Regions from separate parts of the Brevibacillus halotolerans genome, predicted to be linked through region 2. Evidence: riboswitches for the same ligand, from Rfam matches in the RefSeq annotation. Region 2 holds a riboswitch; each other region holds the start of a gene.
The links. Region 2 has a riboswitch for thiamine pyrophosphate ahead of O0550_RS06245 (ABC transporter substrate-binding protein). Riboswitches for the same ligand answer to the same signal wherever they lie in the genome.
Positions count from the first base shown of each region.

Region 1: linked by a shared signal. The riboswitch ahead of thiT (energy-coupled thiamine transporter ThiT) and the one ahead of O0550_RS06245 (ABC transporter substrate-binding protein) in region 2 are both predicted to bind thiamine pyrophosphate.
Region 3: linked by a shared signal. The riboswitch ahead of thiO (glycine oxidase ThiO) and the one ahead of O0550_RS06245 (ABC transporter substrate-binding protein) in region 2 are both predicted to bind thiamine pyrophosphate.

Region 1 covers NZ_JAPTNK010000001.1:514,444-520,063, forward strand. Annotated here, with positions in the region: gene O0550_RS02235 (beta-glucoside-specific PTS transporter subunit IIABC) at 10-1,896, shown strand; gene bglH (aryl-phospho-beta-d-glucosidase) at 1,980-3,395, shown strand; gene O0550_RS02245 (helix-turn-helix domain-containing protein) at 3,766-3,987, opposite strand; TPP riboswitch at 4,352-4,463, shown strand; gene thiT (energy-coupled thiamine transporter ThiT) at 4,692-5,258, shown strand; gene O0550_RS02255 (bifunctional transcriptional activator/DNA repair enzyme AdaA) at 5,519-5,620, shown strand, end outside.
Region 2 covers NZ_JAPTNK010000003.1:280,363-285,982, reverse strand. Annotated here, with positions in the region: gene O0550_RS06255 (ABC transporter permease) at 1-308, opposite strand, end outside; gene O0550_RS06250 (MTH1187 family thiamine-binding protein) at 305-601, opposite strand; gene O0550_RS06245 (ABC transporter substrate-binding protein) at 634-1,662, opposite strand; TPP riboswitch at 1,735-1,845, opposite strand; gene O0550_RS06240 (Na+/H+ antiporter family protein) at 2,087-3,394, shown strand; gene O0550_RS06235 (ESX-1 secretion-associated protein) at 3,656-4,219, shown strand; gene O0550_RS06230 (vWA domain-containing protein) at 4,503-5,255, shown strand; gene O0550_RS06225 (hypothetical protein) at 5,272-5,620, shown strand, end outside.
Region 3 covers NZ_JAPTNK010000020.1:992-6,611, forward strand. Annotated here, with positions in the region: gene O0550_RS20040 (glucose-6-phosphate isomerase) at 1-728, shown strand, start outside; gene O0550_RS20045 (excisionase family DNA-binding protein) at 732-962, shown strand; TPP riboswitch at 973-1,084, shown strand; gene thiO (glycine oxidase ThiO) at 1,193-2,323, shown strand; gene O0550_RS20055 (DUF3888 domain-containing protein) at 2,397-3,158, shown strand; gene O0550_RS20060 (glycosyl hydrolase family 18 protein) at 3,225-4,277, opposite strand; gene O0550_RS20065 (YugN-like family protein) at 4,463-4,876, shown strand; gene O0550_RS20070 (NAD kinase) at 4,998-5,620, shown strand, end outside.

The sequences.
Region 1 (5,620 bases), on a different contig from region 2:
TGTTTTTCTATGGATAAAGAAAAAGTAGCAAAGGAAATAGTAGCGCTTGTTGGAGGAAAAGAAAATATTGCACACGTTACCCATTGTATGACCAGATTACGCTTTAACTTGCATGACGATCAGCTTGCTGATAAAGAGAGTCTGGAGAAGACAAAGGGTGTCATGGGTACCATGAAAAGTGGAGGTCAGTTTCAGGTCATCATTGGAAACGATGTTGCGCAGGTTTATAAAGAGATAATGAAGAGTAGCGATATAGCTGCAAGCATACAAGGAAAAGAGAAGGGGATGCAAAAGAAGCAAAATCCGATAAGTGCGATTTTTGATGTCATTGCAGGGGTGTTTACACCGATTCTTCCAGCGATAGCTGGGGCAGGGATGATTAAAGGTCTCTTGTCTTTAGCGGCAACGTTTGGCTGGATGTCGCCCGATGACAGTACCTATCAGATACTAAATGCGATCGGAGACGGTGCTTTCTACTTTCTACCGCTTATCTTGGCTTTTAGTGCGGCAAATAAATTTGGAAATAATCCTTTTATTGCTGTTTCTGTCGCAGCCGCCGTTCTCCATCCGCAATTGACAGCCCTGTTAGGTACAGGGCAAAGTACGAGCTTTATGGGGATACCGGTAACAGCCGTTACCTATGCTTCATCGGTTATCCCAATCGTCATTACGATCTGGCTGGCATCTTATGTGGAAAAATTCGTAGATAACCTAATTCATAAATCAATGAAGCTGATTTTAGTACCCATGCTTACCTTGCTTATTGTAGTACCACTCATGCTTATTGCCATTGGACCAATTGGAACGATTATTGGAAATGGACTTGCATCAGGCATTATCGCGTTGTTTGATCATGCAGGATTGTTTGCGGGAGTGCTGCTTGGCGGAACAATGTCTCTTATTATCATTACCGGCATGCACTATGCGCTGATACCAATTATGATTGGTTCCGTAGCTCAGCTTGGCTACGATTACATTCTTCCGATTATGTTCGTCGCTAACCTAGCTCAAGCAGGCGCAGCCTTTGGCGTATTCTTAAAATCACGGAACAAGGAATTTAAATCAATTGCCATGTCTACAAGTATCACAGCAACCATGGGTATTACGGAGCCAGCGATGTATGGGGTCAATATGAGATTGAAGAAACCGTTCATCGCGGCGTTAATCGGTGGAGCAGTCAGTGGAGCCTTTATCAGCTTATTTAAAACAAAAGCTTATATTGTAGGCGGAAATGCAGGATTGCCTGGGTTGCCGATCCTCGTTGGGGAGACGTTCTGGTATGCGATTATTGGTCTTATCATTGCTTTTATTGTTGGAGCAGTCATGACATATATTCTAGGCTTTATTGATATACCAGCCAATGAAGATCAGGAAGAGTCGAAAGAAACAGCAGAATTCATCGGATTAGAAAAAGAAGGAACAACAGATAATACGCTTGTTCAAAATGAACAGATTTGCAGCCCAATAGCTGGTGCTGTTCATCCTCTACAAGCGGTCAGTGACCCCACCTTTTCTAGAGAGATTATGGGAAAAGGATTAGCGATTGAACCCGCAGAGGGACGTGTTGTTTCGCCAGTGAATGGAACTGTCGTCTCCATTTTTAATACGAAGCATGCTATAGGGTTAATCAGTGATGCTGGAGCAGAGGTATTGATTCATATTGGAATAGATACCGTTAAATTGGGGGGCAAACACTTTACCGCCCATGTAGAGACAGGTCAGCAGGTCAAGGTAGGGGAACTGCTCATTGAATTCGATCTACAGGAGATTAGACAGGCAGGCTTTGAAACGATAACACCTGTGATCATCACGAATACAGACCAATATCCAGAGATCGAACCTTCGAGTCTAGCTGAAGTAAAAGAAAAAGAGCTTTTGCTTACCCTGCGAGTCTAAGGAATCTGAATTGTTGATCCATCACCTTGTTTATATCGAAATTTTGCATAGATGCAATTCTACTTATAAGGAGGAAATAAGTTATGACGAAAATCGTGAAGAAATTTCCAGAAGGCTTTCTATGGGGAGGAGCGGTCGCAGCTAATCAGCTAGAGGGCGCTTATCAAGAGGGTGGCAAAGGTCTTTCAACAGCAGATGTGTCACCAAGAGGCATTATGTATCCGCATGATGAATCAATGGAAGGCTACTACCCTTATCATGAAGCGATTGATTTTTATCATCGCTATAAAGAAGATATTGCCTTGTTTGCAGAAATGGGCTTTACATGCTTCCGCACCTCGATAGCTTGGACAAGAATTTTTCCGAATGGTGACGAGCTTGAGCCAAACGAAGAAGGTTTGAAATTCTATGATCAATTGTTTGATGAAATTAAAAAATACGGTATTGAGCCGGTAGTAACGATCTCACATTATGAGATGCCGCTTTATCTGGTGAAGCAGTATGGAGGGTGGAGAAATCGGAAGTTAGTTGAATTCTATGAGCGTTTTGCCAAAACACTCTTTAAACGCTACAAGGATAAAGTGAAATACTGGATGACGTTCAATGAGATTAACGTTGTGCTACATGCGCCATTTACGGGTGGTGGACTTGTATTAACAGAAGGTGAGAACGAGAAGAACGCGATGTATCAAGCGGCTCATCATCAGTTCGTGGCAAGCGCTTTGGCTGTAAAAGCATGCCATGAGATCATTCCTGATGCTCAGATTGGTTGCATGCTGGCTTATTTGCCAACCTACCCACTAACAAGTCATCCAGAAGATGTATGGAAAGCATTTACTACGGATCGGGAGACCTTATTCTTTACCGATATTCAAGTGAGAGGCTACTATCCATCCTATACGAAGCGCTATTTTGCTGAAAATGATATTCAAATCGTCATAGAGGAAGGCGACGAAGAGCTATTGAGCACGTATAAAGTAGACTATCTAGGCTTTAGCTACTATGTAAGTAGAACGGCAACAGTAACCCCTGAAAAAGCTGGAGAGACAAATGGCAATCTCATCATGGGTGGAGTAAAAAACCCGTATTTGAAAGCAACAGATTGGGGATGGGAAATCGACCCGAAAGGTTTGCGTATTGCCCTTAATATTTTGTACGATCGTTATCAGGTGCCACTGTTTATTGTGGAAAATGGATTAGGGGCAGTTGATGTTGTAGAAGACGGGGATGTCATTGTAGATGATTACCGCATTGCATACTTAAAGGACCACATTGCGGAAATGAAAGAAGCGATTGCAGATGGTGTTGACCTGATTGGTTACACAACATGGGGACCAATTGATTTAGTTAGTGCCTCCACTGCAGAGATGAAGAAGCGTTACGGATTCATTTATGTAGATAAGGATAATGAAGGAAAAGGAACTCTGCGAAGATTGAAAAAGAAAAGCTTCTACTGGTATAAAAATGTCATTGCTAGTAATGGAGAAGTATTAGATTAAAATGCTAGAGGCGCTAGGTTTTTTATAACCTTTGCGCCTTTTCTTATTTTGATAGAAAAGTCATAAATAAAAATAAAATATAAAGAGTGGTCTGGAAGTTTTCAAGCATGATATAGTACGCTCTTTACATCCTCTATGAATGGGCTGGATTAATCGGACAATCACGCTCTTTTCTACAAACAAAGCAGTGGATTTTCTTTGCGCCACTAACCGCTTTTATGCTTGCGGTTCTAGGTTTTACTCTAATTGTAAATGCCATGAAGAAGCGATATGAAGAGGCTTATAATCGAACACCTTATGTCTAAAGAATGAAAAAATCCCCCCTTCTCTTCAAGGATTTGAAGAAAAGGGAGACAGTTCACCTGAGCGGTCAAATTTTTAATTCGCCAAGCCTTACCAATTCTACTACGGCTTGTGACCGCCCTTTCACGCCCAATTTCTGCATGACGTTACTAATGTGATTTCTGACTGTTTTTTCGCTAATGAAGAGCTGTCCTGCTATCTCTTTTGTGGTCTTGTCTTGGACCAGGAGTTCAAACACTTCTCTTTCGCGATTAGTTAATAACGGTTTACTTTGGTCGCTACTCTTCAAAACGTGCCACCCCTCCTTGTGGGCTCTACAGGAACAAGGTTGAGGGATACAGTCACCTTATCCTATGTCAGGGGGAGTGTGTTGGTGCCGAAGTAGCAGGCTTTTTAGGCTTTTGCCTTACATACTATTCATAGGATAAGTGGGGGGTACCTCGGCCCACTCAATTTCTGCTTTTTCCCTATATCTTGTAAAAGATCTAGCCTGTTTCAACTGATTTTTCGCTTTTGTTAGATGCAAAGTCATAGAACGTACCATTGAAAAAACAATTATAATGAAGCAAATGACGCTTCAAAGAAGTACTTTGCAAAATAGTAGTAATATGTTATGGTATTATTTGAATTTGTAACATTGAAAATGAAATAAGCATGTACTAAACGGGGGCCGGGCAAATGCGGCTGAGATTGTAACAGAATGCGTTACTGACCGTAGAACCTGAACTGGGTAATGCCAGCGGAGGGAGAGGTAGCTGACTTCAAGTGCGAAAGCTGTAGCTCTATCGTCGAGATAGGGTTGTATCGCCGAGTTGAGAACCATCCGTCTAGGGTGGTTTTTTTTTGTGTGTAAAACATGAAAAACGCTCTTTATATTCAACTGGCTGATACAATTTGCTCTAATTTGTATTTATAGTCTATATAAACTTGAGTTGGACCCTTTCTATTTCTGCTGCTTACATACATACTGCATCAGAATGAGGAGGAATTGAAATGTCACGAACACGACTGGTTATCATGATGGAAATAGCTATCATGGCAGCAATAGCTGTTATTTTAAGTAAGGTAAAGCTGTTTGCCATGCCTCAAGGGGGAAGCGTATCGCTGGTAATGGTACCGATAGCTCTCTTGGCGTTTCGCCGTGGTTGGGTAGCAGGCGTAATCACAGGCGGGCTAGTAGGCATGGTTAAATTCTTTTTTGGTGGCGAGATGGTCCATCCGATTCAAATGGTGTTAGATTATCCTCTATCCTATGCCGTGCTAGGCTTTGGTGCGTTCCTGTACGCTAGTAAGACACAAAGCAAAGCAACAAAAATTGCCTCCATCTGGGGAGGATTGCTAGTGGGAATTGCGTTATGCTTGGCTATTCGCACGACTTCAGGAGCTGTTTGGTTTGGGAGCTATGCCCCGGAAGGAACACCTGCAACACTTTATTCCTTCAGCTATAATGCAACTTATCTGATACCTGAGTATGTGATTACGGCTTTGGTCGTTACATTACTAGCAAATGGGGCACCTCAATTGTTTCAGCAGAATGCGGGCGCTTATCGACGTACATAATAAAGTAGTTTATAAAAAAGCGAAGAGAAGGGAGCTACTTCCTCTCTTGGCTTTTTTTAATATTAGTGAAAATAAAAGCGGTTTGTTACAAAAAAATATTCGTAAGAACGTGAAAAGGCACGGTTTTTTATTATGGAAAAAGTTACATAATTGTGAAATTAAGAAAAAACTATCGAAATTTTGCTCTTTCATTCCCAGTTGCTTACTAGAAGTAAAAACATTACGTTATACTGAGGATTGAAGGCTAGGAGGGATCGTGGATGAAAGAGGAGTTCTGGAAGGCGATAGTAGAATGCGATCCAAATTATGATCAACTATTCTTTTATGGCCTTAGCACGACGGGTATTTTTTGCAAGCCGTCA
Region 2 (5,620 bases):
TGGCTTAGGATGAGTAATGGATACAAGGCGGCCTTCACAGGTGGAGTTACATGTAATAAAAAGGCAAGAATAAGACCCGTTGTACTCCCAATTGCAAAGCCTAATAGGGTGATTTGTAAAGTAGCCCATAGGTGTTGTGTAAGTTGCGGCGCTTGATTCCAGCCTTCTTGGAAAATAGCAAGGGGACTTGGTAAAAACCACGCTTCGGGTTTCCAGATAAAAGTCGCAAGCTGCCATATAAAGAGAAACAGGAAGACCGCGAGAACGGGCGGCCATCCTGTTTTATATAGACGACGATTGTTATTCATGGACGATATTTCTCCGTCAATGCATCCATCGAAGCTAGCCCATCAGCACGGTGATAAATTTTGACTTGGGAGATTACGGACGGGCAACCAACCTCAACCATGACATCATTCATCTTTTTTACGATAGCAAGCAGTTCTTCCAACTCGCCTTCCATCGTGGTCTCTAACGGGCTAACGAAATATTTTACTCCTGATTGCGAAATGACTTCAATTGCTTTGTCTACAAAGGGAATGACTCCCTCACCTTGAGGGGTGGTAGGGATAATTTGAATGCTAACTAAGGCATTTGCCATCTGTAATCGCTCCTCTATGTGATATGCCGCGTTTATGATTTCGGTAAAAAGTCGTTGGTAAATGCTTTGTCGACATCCAGTGGTTTTTCTAATAAGTGATGTTCCACCATCCAGTCGGAGTAGCCTTGCCAAACATCGCGTTTCTGTTCTCCCCAACGAGGAGCATCATCCTGATAACGTGGACTTAACCATTTTTGGCTCGCTTTTACCAATTTTTCATCCAAATCGGGAACATGCTTAAGGAGGATGCTAGCCGCTTCTTCCGGATGCTTACCAGCATATTGATATCCCTTGGAGGTTGCTGCCATGAAGGCTTTAACAATCTCTGGCTTTTCTTGAATCATTTTTTCATTCGTAATGAGAACAGGGGTATAATAATCTAGTTTATCCGAATATTTATTAACGTATATCATGTTAATTGGCTCGTTTCGCAACTCTGCCTCAATGCCCGTCCACGCGTAAAAAATCCAAGCGAAGTCAATATCGCGTTTTACAGCAGTGAAGTAATCTGCTTCGCCTACATTAATCATGTTTAGCTTATTGATATCAGCTTTTTCTATGCTCATCAGAGATTGTAAAACCGCTCTTTCACTTGGAGCCCCATAGCCCCCGTAGGTTTTTCCTTCAAAATCTTTGGGAGACAAAATCTTCTTGCTTACTGGTGAAGCAAAACCAGAAGTATTATGCTGAATGACAGCGGCAAGCGATACGATAGGGACATTTTGAGTTCGTGCTTGCGTGACACCCTCCTGATAGCTTACTCCAAATGGAATTTCACCGGTGGCCACCATGGTATCAGCTCCGTTCATGCCAGGCTGAACGATCTCTATATCCAGCCCTTGCTCGGCGTAGTAGCCTTTTTCAAGAGCGACATATAATCCGGTGTGATTGGTATTAGGTGTCCAGTCAAGGACGACTTTACTGTGGGTTTTTGCAGGTGCTGCTTCAGGTGTCTTTTTGTCGCTTGGTGTATCCGGTGTAGCAGATTGTCCGCAAGCTGATAGAGCGAGCACGAGCAATCCAGAAAGTAAAGTAGCAGGTAAGCGTTTACTAGTTCTCATAAATCCCGAAACCTCCATGTTGTTTGGTAGACAACAAAAAAACGCAACCTGTCTTGGAAGCGTTCATGTAAGAAGATATCAGAAGCTTACTTCCCTACGCTGGCATTATCCAGATCAGGTTATGGGTCAGTATTATAAGGAATACACTCTCAGCCGGCCAATTCCAGCTCCCCGAAGCGTTTTGCAGTTGTTATCATTACTGTCATCATATACTCAAATGGAACGTTTGTCTATAAAGAATACAATTCAATGATTGATCCTGTTCGTTTTGATCATTGTGAAAAAATTCGGCGTTTTACTCAGGTACCTGCAATGATTTTGAGAAGGAGATGCGCTGTATTTCGAGCTATAAAAGCGCTTGTCACAAACACTTTACTATGTTATAACTTTAGTTAGCTAATATACTAAAGCGTAGGTGAACGATATGCTATTATTTAATGGAGTTATACTTTCGGTGATCGTAATTGTTATACTGTCGCTGTTGCGATTAAATGTCATTTTTGGCTTGATCGCCGCTTCCATCACCGCAGGGCTGGTTGCCGGTGGTTCCATAACTGACACCATCCAGATGATGGTGCAGGGGATGAGCGGACAGTTAGAAACAGCGCTCAGTTATATTTTACTTGGGATGTTTGCTGTGATGATCGCTAAGTCTGATATTACAGCCTTATTAGTAAAAAAATTATTGGTGGTATTGCGTGGAAAACGTGGTATTTTACTGATGTCCATTGCTACAGCAGCTTGTTTGTCGCAAAATGCAGTACCTGTGCATATTGCCTTTATACCTATTCTAATCCCACCCTTGGTGAGCTTGTTTACTAAAATGCAAATTGATCGTCGTGCTGTTGCTTGTGCGTTAACATTTGGCTTGCAAGCACCCTATATTATGCTTCCAGCGGGCTTTGGGCTGATCTATCATCAGATTGTTGTATCTGAAATGGGGAAGGCTGGGATGTCAATTGCAGTAACCGATTTTCCAAAAGCAATGCTTATTCCAGGGATTGGTATGATCGTAGGGTTATTGGTGGCACTATTCATTAGCTATCGTAAACCCAGAACATACCAAATTATCGCTACAGATACTGACCAGGATAACGAGAAGAAAGAATTACGTTTTACCAAACGACATGCATTCACCCTCGTAGCCATTCTCTTAGCATTAACCGTGCAATTATTGACGAAATCACTCATTATTGGTTCGCTTACAGGAATTGTTTGTTTATTTATTTTCCGAGTGGTGCCGTGGAATTTGGGGGACGAGGTGGTGCAGCGCGGTGTTGCTATGATGGGATTTATCGCCTTTGTTATCCTCCTTGCCTCTGGTTATGCTACTGTGTTGAAAGAGACAGGAGCTGTTCAGCAGCTAGTAGCTTCTGGAGTGGAATATTTCGGTCAAAATCGTTTTTTAGCTAGTGTGATTATGCTATTAATCGGTTTAGTGATCACCATAGGAATAGGTTCTTCATTTGGTACGGTCCCAATCATTACTGCTATCTTTGTACCGCTTTGTGCTGGACTGGGCTTCTCTGTACTTGCGACAGCGGCGTTAATTGGTACAGCCGGAGCTTTGGGGGATGCAGGATCTCCAGCTTCCGATAGCACGCTAGGGCCTACCTCAGGATTGAATGCAGATGGGCAACATCATCATATCTGGGATACATGCGTACCTACATTTCTTCATTATAATATACCCTTATTTATATTTGGACTGCTAGCTGCCTTTACTCTGTAATTCTCATCAAATGATAGGGAGTCTTTTTCAGTGAAAAAGACTTTTTTTGTATCTATATACCTATACGTAACGAAAAAAACAGGACCAATTACTCTAGTATGAAGTTCCTGGTTCTGTAAATCTAAAAAGATAGGGAAAATCCCTGAATTTGTTCCAGAAATCTTGTTTAAGTGAGCATCATGATTCATTTCCAAGGTCAAGAGTAATGAAATTTCGTATTACCTGTTAGAACGAGTATGAGTAAATCAGAGGGGATAAGAGATGTCGCGAATACTAGTACATCCGCATCTGTTGCAAGAATTGGGTCACGAATACAAACGAGCTGCACAGGAGTGGAATGAAATAGAAGGACGTTTGCATCATGCAATGGAAAGTCTAAGCTGGGAAATTGGGCAACACACACAGCTAGAGGATAATTGGCGTGCTGTCCGTGCCCTCATGGAGCAACTGCAAGCACACTCCAACGATTTAGCTAAGCGTCTCGTCGAATCTGCGGAACGCTTTCAACAAGTTGATAGAGAAAGTGCAGAGCGGTTAACGATGACAATAGAGCAGGTTCGACATCAATTGAGAGAGCAGGGAGCTGTACTGGGATTAACAAGCTCTTCACGCTTTTTTCCACAGCAGGATATGCAACGTCATTTAGCTACATTGGGCAGCACGGAAGAGCTGCCAATGGCACGTTTTCAATTTGTCCGTGAAAATATACAATTTCTTGATACTTCTATACATGATGGATATAGCGAGGGTACAAATGAAGATGATCAGGTTCAGCCTTCTGTATCTGGATTGGTTAAAGTAAGTGAAAAAATTCCGAGGTCCTAAAGCGATTGTTCTGCTAGGGAGGAAGGCGAGTTTTTGATCTTTATTACACCAGTAAGGTTACGCAGGCCTTTTAGCTGAGCGAATGCTTATCGTCCTGTAGTAGCAATCAGAGCCGCTTGGAAAGTAGTATAAGTAATGATCAAAAAGGGGGGGAATCTCCTTTGGGAAGCGTTGAAAGAAGGGAACACATAAAACCCTTCATATTCCAAATAAGATCACGGTGGCTTAAAGTCAAGCGCTTCTACCGTGGTTCTCTGCAACAGGAGCATAAGGAGAGTCGATTATGACCTATGAGTTACCAGCGACACATCGAACCCCTGCTCTTATCATTTACCTGATTGATGTGAGTGGTTCCATGTGTCTGCCTATGGGAGATAAACGTAGGATTGATGTAGTGATGGAAGCATTATCTGCTGCCATTCGACAGATGATTTTTCGTTCGACAAAGGGAACTCGGATGTCCCCACGCTATCGCATCGCAATGTTAGCATACAGCGATGAAGTATATGATTTATTGGATGGAATTCGAGGAATAGATGAGGTAGCCCGTTTGGGGAAGCTACCTGAAATAAGTCCGCGTAGATTGACAGATATGGCTAAAGCATTTAAACAAGTTGAAAAATTATTGCTAGAAGAGCTCCCGTTTCTACAAGATTCTCCGGCCCCTTTGATCTGTCATATGACAGATGGTGCTGCGACTGGTGAAGATCCGGAGCCCATTGTCAAACGAATTATGCAAATGGCTGTTCCTGATGGACATGTGCTTGTAGAAAACATTTTTATTTCCGAAGAGCTGCATGATCAAGAGCTTGTCGATGTGAAGCGCTGGGACGGAATCATGCCAGATACAATTTTAAGAGATGAACATGCCAATAGGCTGCGTTCCATGTCCTCTGTCTTACCGGAGAGCTATCGTGAGATGATGAGTGAGTCCATGTATCAATTAAAAAAGGGTGCCTTGCTTATGTTTCCGGCTACCAGTCCAGAATTGGTGTCTTTAGGGTTTCAAATGTCGGCAGCAACCCCCGTCCGTTAAAGACAGGTGATGCAATGTGAAATTAGCCTATCGTTATAAAAACATACATCAACACACAGAGCAGTCTGTAACAAGAGAAGAGGACCATTTTGTCTGGAGATATGCGTACGCCCGGGCTTTGGAAACGCAACATGCTCAGGAGAAGGGGCAGGATTATCTTACGTTTGCCAGAAACGAGCAGTCTTTTTTATTTGCATTGTGTGATGGCGTATCGCTCTCTTACTGTGGGGAGCTTGCGGCCAAAATGCTAGGAGACGGGCTACTAGATTGGCTTGCTTCCGATCTCTTTGAGAAAGAGGAGCGAGAGGAGTTCCTTCTACAACAGTTGGATATACATCTACAATCGTTAACCGCTGTAACGAGTA
Region 3 (5,620 bases), on a different contig from region 2:
TGTTAACAGCAGTAGGATTGTTGCCTATCGCTGTATCAGGTGCAGATATCGATGCCTTGATGAGTGGGGCACAGGCGGCTCGTCAGCGCTATATGAATCCAGCTCTTGGAGAAAATGAATGCTATCAATATGCTGCTATCCGCAATTGCTTATTACGCAAAGGGAAGCAAATTGAGATGCTAGTAAGCTACGAACCTCAATTCCATTATTTCAATGAATGGTGGAAGCAGTTGTTTGGAGAGTCTGAAGGGAAGGATGGTCGCGGAATCTTCCCGGCTGCTGCTGATTTCTCTGCTGACCTTCATTCTATGGGGCAATTTATTCAAGACGGCTCGCGCAATTTGTTTGAAACGGTGCTTTCCGTTGCACAACCAGCGACTGACGTTGAAATCATGCAGGATGCCGCTAATTTAGATGGCTTGAACTTCCTTAGTGGAAAAGGCATGGATTTTGTTAACAAAAAGGCAATGGAAGGCACGATGTTAGCGCACATGGACGGCGGCGTTCCTAACCTTGTAGTTGAATTGCCTGAGCTATCAGCGTATCATATTGGTGAGCTTCTTTATTTCTTTGAAAAAGCATGCGGCATCAGCGGTTATCTGCTAGGTGTGAACCCATTTGATCAGCCTGGCGTAGAGGCTTATAAAGCGAACATGTTCGCACTTCTTGGTAAGCCAGGTTTTGAAAAGCAGAAGGCTGAGCTGGAGGCCCGCTTAAAAGGACAGTAAACCATGTATTTAACTGTAAAGGAAACAGCTGCTTATCTGGATATGCCTGAATGGTTTATACGAGAAAAGATAGCGGAGAGACGTATCCGTGCCGTCCATAATGGTGAGGACTACTTTATTAATAAGGAGCAGTTTACTTATCATATGGAGGAGCTAGAGAGACTGAAGGCTTTTGAAGAGGCGGAAAAATTCGAGCCAATTCCCGAAAGCTATGATTACAAGGACGAAGATTAATAATTTCACATTGATCTACTGGGGGAGTCCTAACTTGCAGGGCTGAGAGGACAGAGCGTGTCTGTTGACCCTTTTTACCTGATCCAGGTCATGCTGGCGAAGGGAAGTGGTTAGATTTGGTGTTGGTGATTTTCCCACTTTTCCTGCGCGGAGAAGTGGGTTTTTTCATTTCTTTGTGTAGAGAGCCAATCGATTCCCCACTCAGTAGATACGAGAAAGGGTGAAGAACAATGAAAAGCTGTTCAGACATCATTGTGATTGGCGGAGGAATTATTGGTTTGGCGATTGCCACGGAACTTGCTCACGTAGGCATGACGGTTACTCTCATCGAAAAGGGAGTGTTTGGAGGGGAGGCATCCGTTGCAGCGGCGGGAATGCTTGCTCCTTTAAAGGAATTTACGAAGCCGGGGCCGCTTCTTGACATGGGAATACGTTCATTGCAGCTATATAAGAATTGGGTGCTTGAACTGAAGGAGGCTACCGGCATTGATTGCCAGCTATCTACAGCAGGTATTCTGACAGTAGCCATGACCGACATGGAGGAGGAATGGTTGCAGGAGCGCTACCAGTGGCAAAAGTCTGAAGGTTATGATATCCGATTGTTGTCTGGAAAAGAAGTGCAAAAACAAGAGCCACATTTATCGAAAATGGTACGCCAAGCCATCTATTCTCCACACGAGGCTGATATCAATAACCGTCTGTTAGTAGAAGCCCTAGTGATACAGGCCAAAAACCGACATGTTCGTTTATTACAAAATACTGCTGTAATCAGATTAAAGCATGCTGGAAGGAAAATGACTGGCGTTGTAACAGAGAAAGGGGAGCTGGAAGCTAATCACGTGATTGTAGCAGCCGGGGCGTGGACTGCTGATATCTTACGTCAGGTGGGAGTGAATGTACCTGTCTATCCAGTAAGGGGACAAATCGCGGCGGTTGATTCGAATCATTTGCCTCTTTCCCATGTAGTCTTTGGAAAAAACGGCTATCTAGTGCCTAAGCAGGATAGACGAATTATTGTTGGAGCTACAGAAGATTTAGCCGGCTTTGACCGCTCTTCCACTGTTTATGGTGTTTCGAAAGTATTAACGGGGGCAATGTCAATTGTACCAGCGATTTCCGAAGCTCCATTTTTACAGGCTTGGGCAGGATTACGGCCTGCTACGGCTGATGGACATCCTATTTTAGGGCCAGTGCCAAACTGGAGTGGGCTAACGCTAGCCTGCGGACACTACCGGAATGGAATCCTGTTAGCGCCGATTACGGCGAAGCTGATCGCCGAATATGTCAGTTCAGATGAAACAGAGCATATGAATCCTTTCTTGCCTAATAGGTTCAGTCTTGTTTCGTCCGAGGAAAAATGAGGAGAAGGCGCTCACCCTTTTCATAAAGCATGGGAGTTTGAGGAAGGTTAACAGAAAAAGGAGATGATCGCAGATGAAGCAATGGGCAAATAGATGGCAGCATATGGCGATAGTTGCTTTTACTGTGCTTCTGTTTACTGTATCTACCTCTTCAGAGATCGCATGGGCTCAACTACCATCTCCTGTACCTTCTGATCCGATACAAGGAGCTCTTATTTTGACGATGAATCCCCATGTAATCAAAGCAATCACTCACTACTATGGTTATCCACGAGCCTATGATCTATCCTCAGCCAAGGTGGTAGGTGTCTCTCGTCTAACCAATCAGCCTCATTCCTTTGAAGCTGTTTTTCAGGTGAAAACCTATGAGGGAAATCATTCACCGCCTTTTGCAATTGAAACGATTAAGCTTGCAGTACACCCAAACGGGGTACAATTGACTGGATATTCTCATCAAGGCGACGAGTGGGAGGAAAAGCGCAAGGTGGAGGAGCAACAGGTACAAAAGGAATTTGAGGATTACTTTCAAATAAAATTGGCTGGCTATCAGCAAATCGGATATTACCAAATTGCTCACCAATATCGCGATGATCCTGATCATGCCTTACTCTTGCTGAATCAGGAATTGCTTTCCCAAAAAGAAGCGATTCAAAAGCAAGTTTATCTATTGCCTATGACCTTTCTTGGTAAACGGGACGGCTACATCTTGTATAAGCGACCAGATGGGCGGCAGATCGTCTATTTCCTGCTTAAGGAGCTAGGGACATGGAAGCTGGATAAGATGAAGCATGTACCTAGTAAGGAAGTGTCGAAAGTCAGCTTGGCATTCGTATAGAATAGCTCAAAAGCCGTCAGCAACTTGAAATGCTGACGGCTTTTGGAATGGAAAAACCAGTTTCATTTATGACTTAGGAAGAAGTGCCGTCCAAAAAGTGTCGTTCTCATATCCGAGGCGCCAAACGGCAAAGCCAGCCAGCTTGTACTTTAGAGCCAAGCTACGTTTAGCGGCGATACTATATTCATTCTCATACCAAAGGGTATGCCAAACGCCGTTTTTCATATAGTGCAGATAGGGCGATTTATATGTATCATGCCATGCTGGAACGGCTTGATTTTCCTTAATGATGGCAGGTATATTACGAAAGCTGATTGCCCTTTTTTTCTCGGTACTCCACTCGTAGCCATAGCTTGGAATACCCATTAATAGCTTATAGGCTGGTACTTGAGAGACGCTATAGCGTATAACATCCTCCACCCAATTGTAGGAGGCAACTGGACCTTCCTCTGACCAAGTTCCATGCTCATCATACGTCATTAGTTGAAGATAGTCGGCCTTGGCACCCAGTGCTTTTAAATCAAAGCCATATACCCAGAAGATAGCAGGGTCATCGTTTGTTTTGGCAGGGACAGAGACGATTAATTGCTTTTTAATCGCATGAAGCTGGTCTGCTAAGCTTCCAACGAACGAGGAATAGGCCTGACGATCTTCGGCCGGAACATTTTCAAAATCAAGATTAGCACCTGACAATTGATTTTGCTGTACGGTGGTAAGGACTTGTTGGATAAAACGCGCTTTATAGTCCTTGTTGGCCAGGATCGAATGAACGATTTCCTTATCAAATAATTTTTTCCCATGATTCGTAATGACTAAAAAGCTGCCCTTTTTTGTATCTTTCGTTAACTGTAACGCTGTTTTAGGCAGGTCTCCTACCAAATAGCCTTCCTTGGTAGCATTGTAGTTAAAGAAGGCGACGTCAGAGATTCTATCCTGGTAATGATGCAGGGAGGTATAGGCGGCTAAATCACCTGGATAATTTTCGGCATAATAGCTAACTACCTTTTGTGTAGCCGTTACCTTTGGAGCTGCCGATACATTTGAGCCAGTGGCTGCTTCTAGCTGGCTTCCTCCGAGTGTAATTGAAAGTAGCGATAGTGTTAGCAAGATTCGTTTCACAAAAATAAAATTCCTTTCCGAGTAAGTACATGTTGTAAATTGATAGATTTCTTCTTGTCCTTCCCTTTCGACACAGAGCATTGAATTCCTTTAAAAGTTACTGGTGGTAAATGATGGATGCTAATTAAATCAAAGTAATTTGGAGAAGGCTATACGGATAAGAAGAAAGGAAAGGGGTAGCTTCGATGAAACAAATAGGAAGTCAAATTGAAGGGAAACAAGCGACATACGGTGATCTTATGGAGACGTTGGGGAAAGAAGGCTTTACTTTGTCCAATTGGGAATATAGAAGTGGCTTTTTGGATCGCAAGCTCGATGATAAAGGCATGGTGTTCTTACGTTTACCTGTACAGGTAGTGAGCGGTGAGTTAGATCAGCCTCAAGCTGTTTTACGCTTTGAACAACCATTTGTCCTGAAGCATATCTACCAAACCGGCGCTGATGATGATACTGATTATGCAGCCGCTTCGGTCGTTTCCTCTATGTTTAATCAGTTTCAAGAACCCATTAATAAAGATGCGGATATAGAATCGACATACATTGTACAGGCTGAAGAACTGTTGAATAGATTAGAGCAGACGATATTTGCGGGAGAATGAGGAAAAGAGAAATTCTCGACCTTTTGTAAAATAGTTGTTAACTCATTTGCTGATAGCTACTTGCAATAGTATGATGAATATGAAATCAAGGTTATCGCAAAAGAGAAAGGATTTTAACGAAATGAAAATCGCAACGGTTTTACGTAATGATGATCATACACGTCAGGTGGATATAAGGTTGCGTGAAAAGCTGGCTGCTTCCACTTCGCGTTCCTATCGTTTTTTAGATGCCAATAGTCAAGAAAAACCGGATATGGTTTTGTCTATTGGAGGTGATGGAACCATGCTGGAAGCTGTTCATCAATATGGATTCGAGCCGCATTATATTGGGATTCATACGGGCCATTTGGGATTTTATGCGGACTGGCATCCTGATCAATTGGATGAATTTGCTGAGGCCTTGGAACAGGTAGACCCTTTAATAGCCGAATACCCAACTGTTTCCTGTCAAATTCGTACCAAGGATGGACAGCTATTGGAGAAGTGGGCACTAAATGAACTAGTCATTCGCAATGCCAGCCTTTCTTCCTTGGTAGTCTCCGTTTTTATTAATGAGCAAGAATTTGAACATTTTCGCGGAGACGGTCTTATTATTTCATCGCCTTCAGGTAGCACTGCTTATAATAAAGCGGTGGATGGTGCCTTGCTGCATCCTTCCCTAGAGGCAATTCAGCTAGCAGAAATTGCTTCCATCAATAATCAATCCTATCGGACGATAAACAGCGCACTAGTTTTACCTAAGCA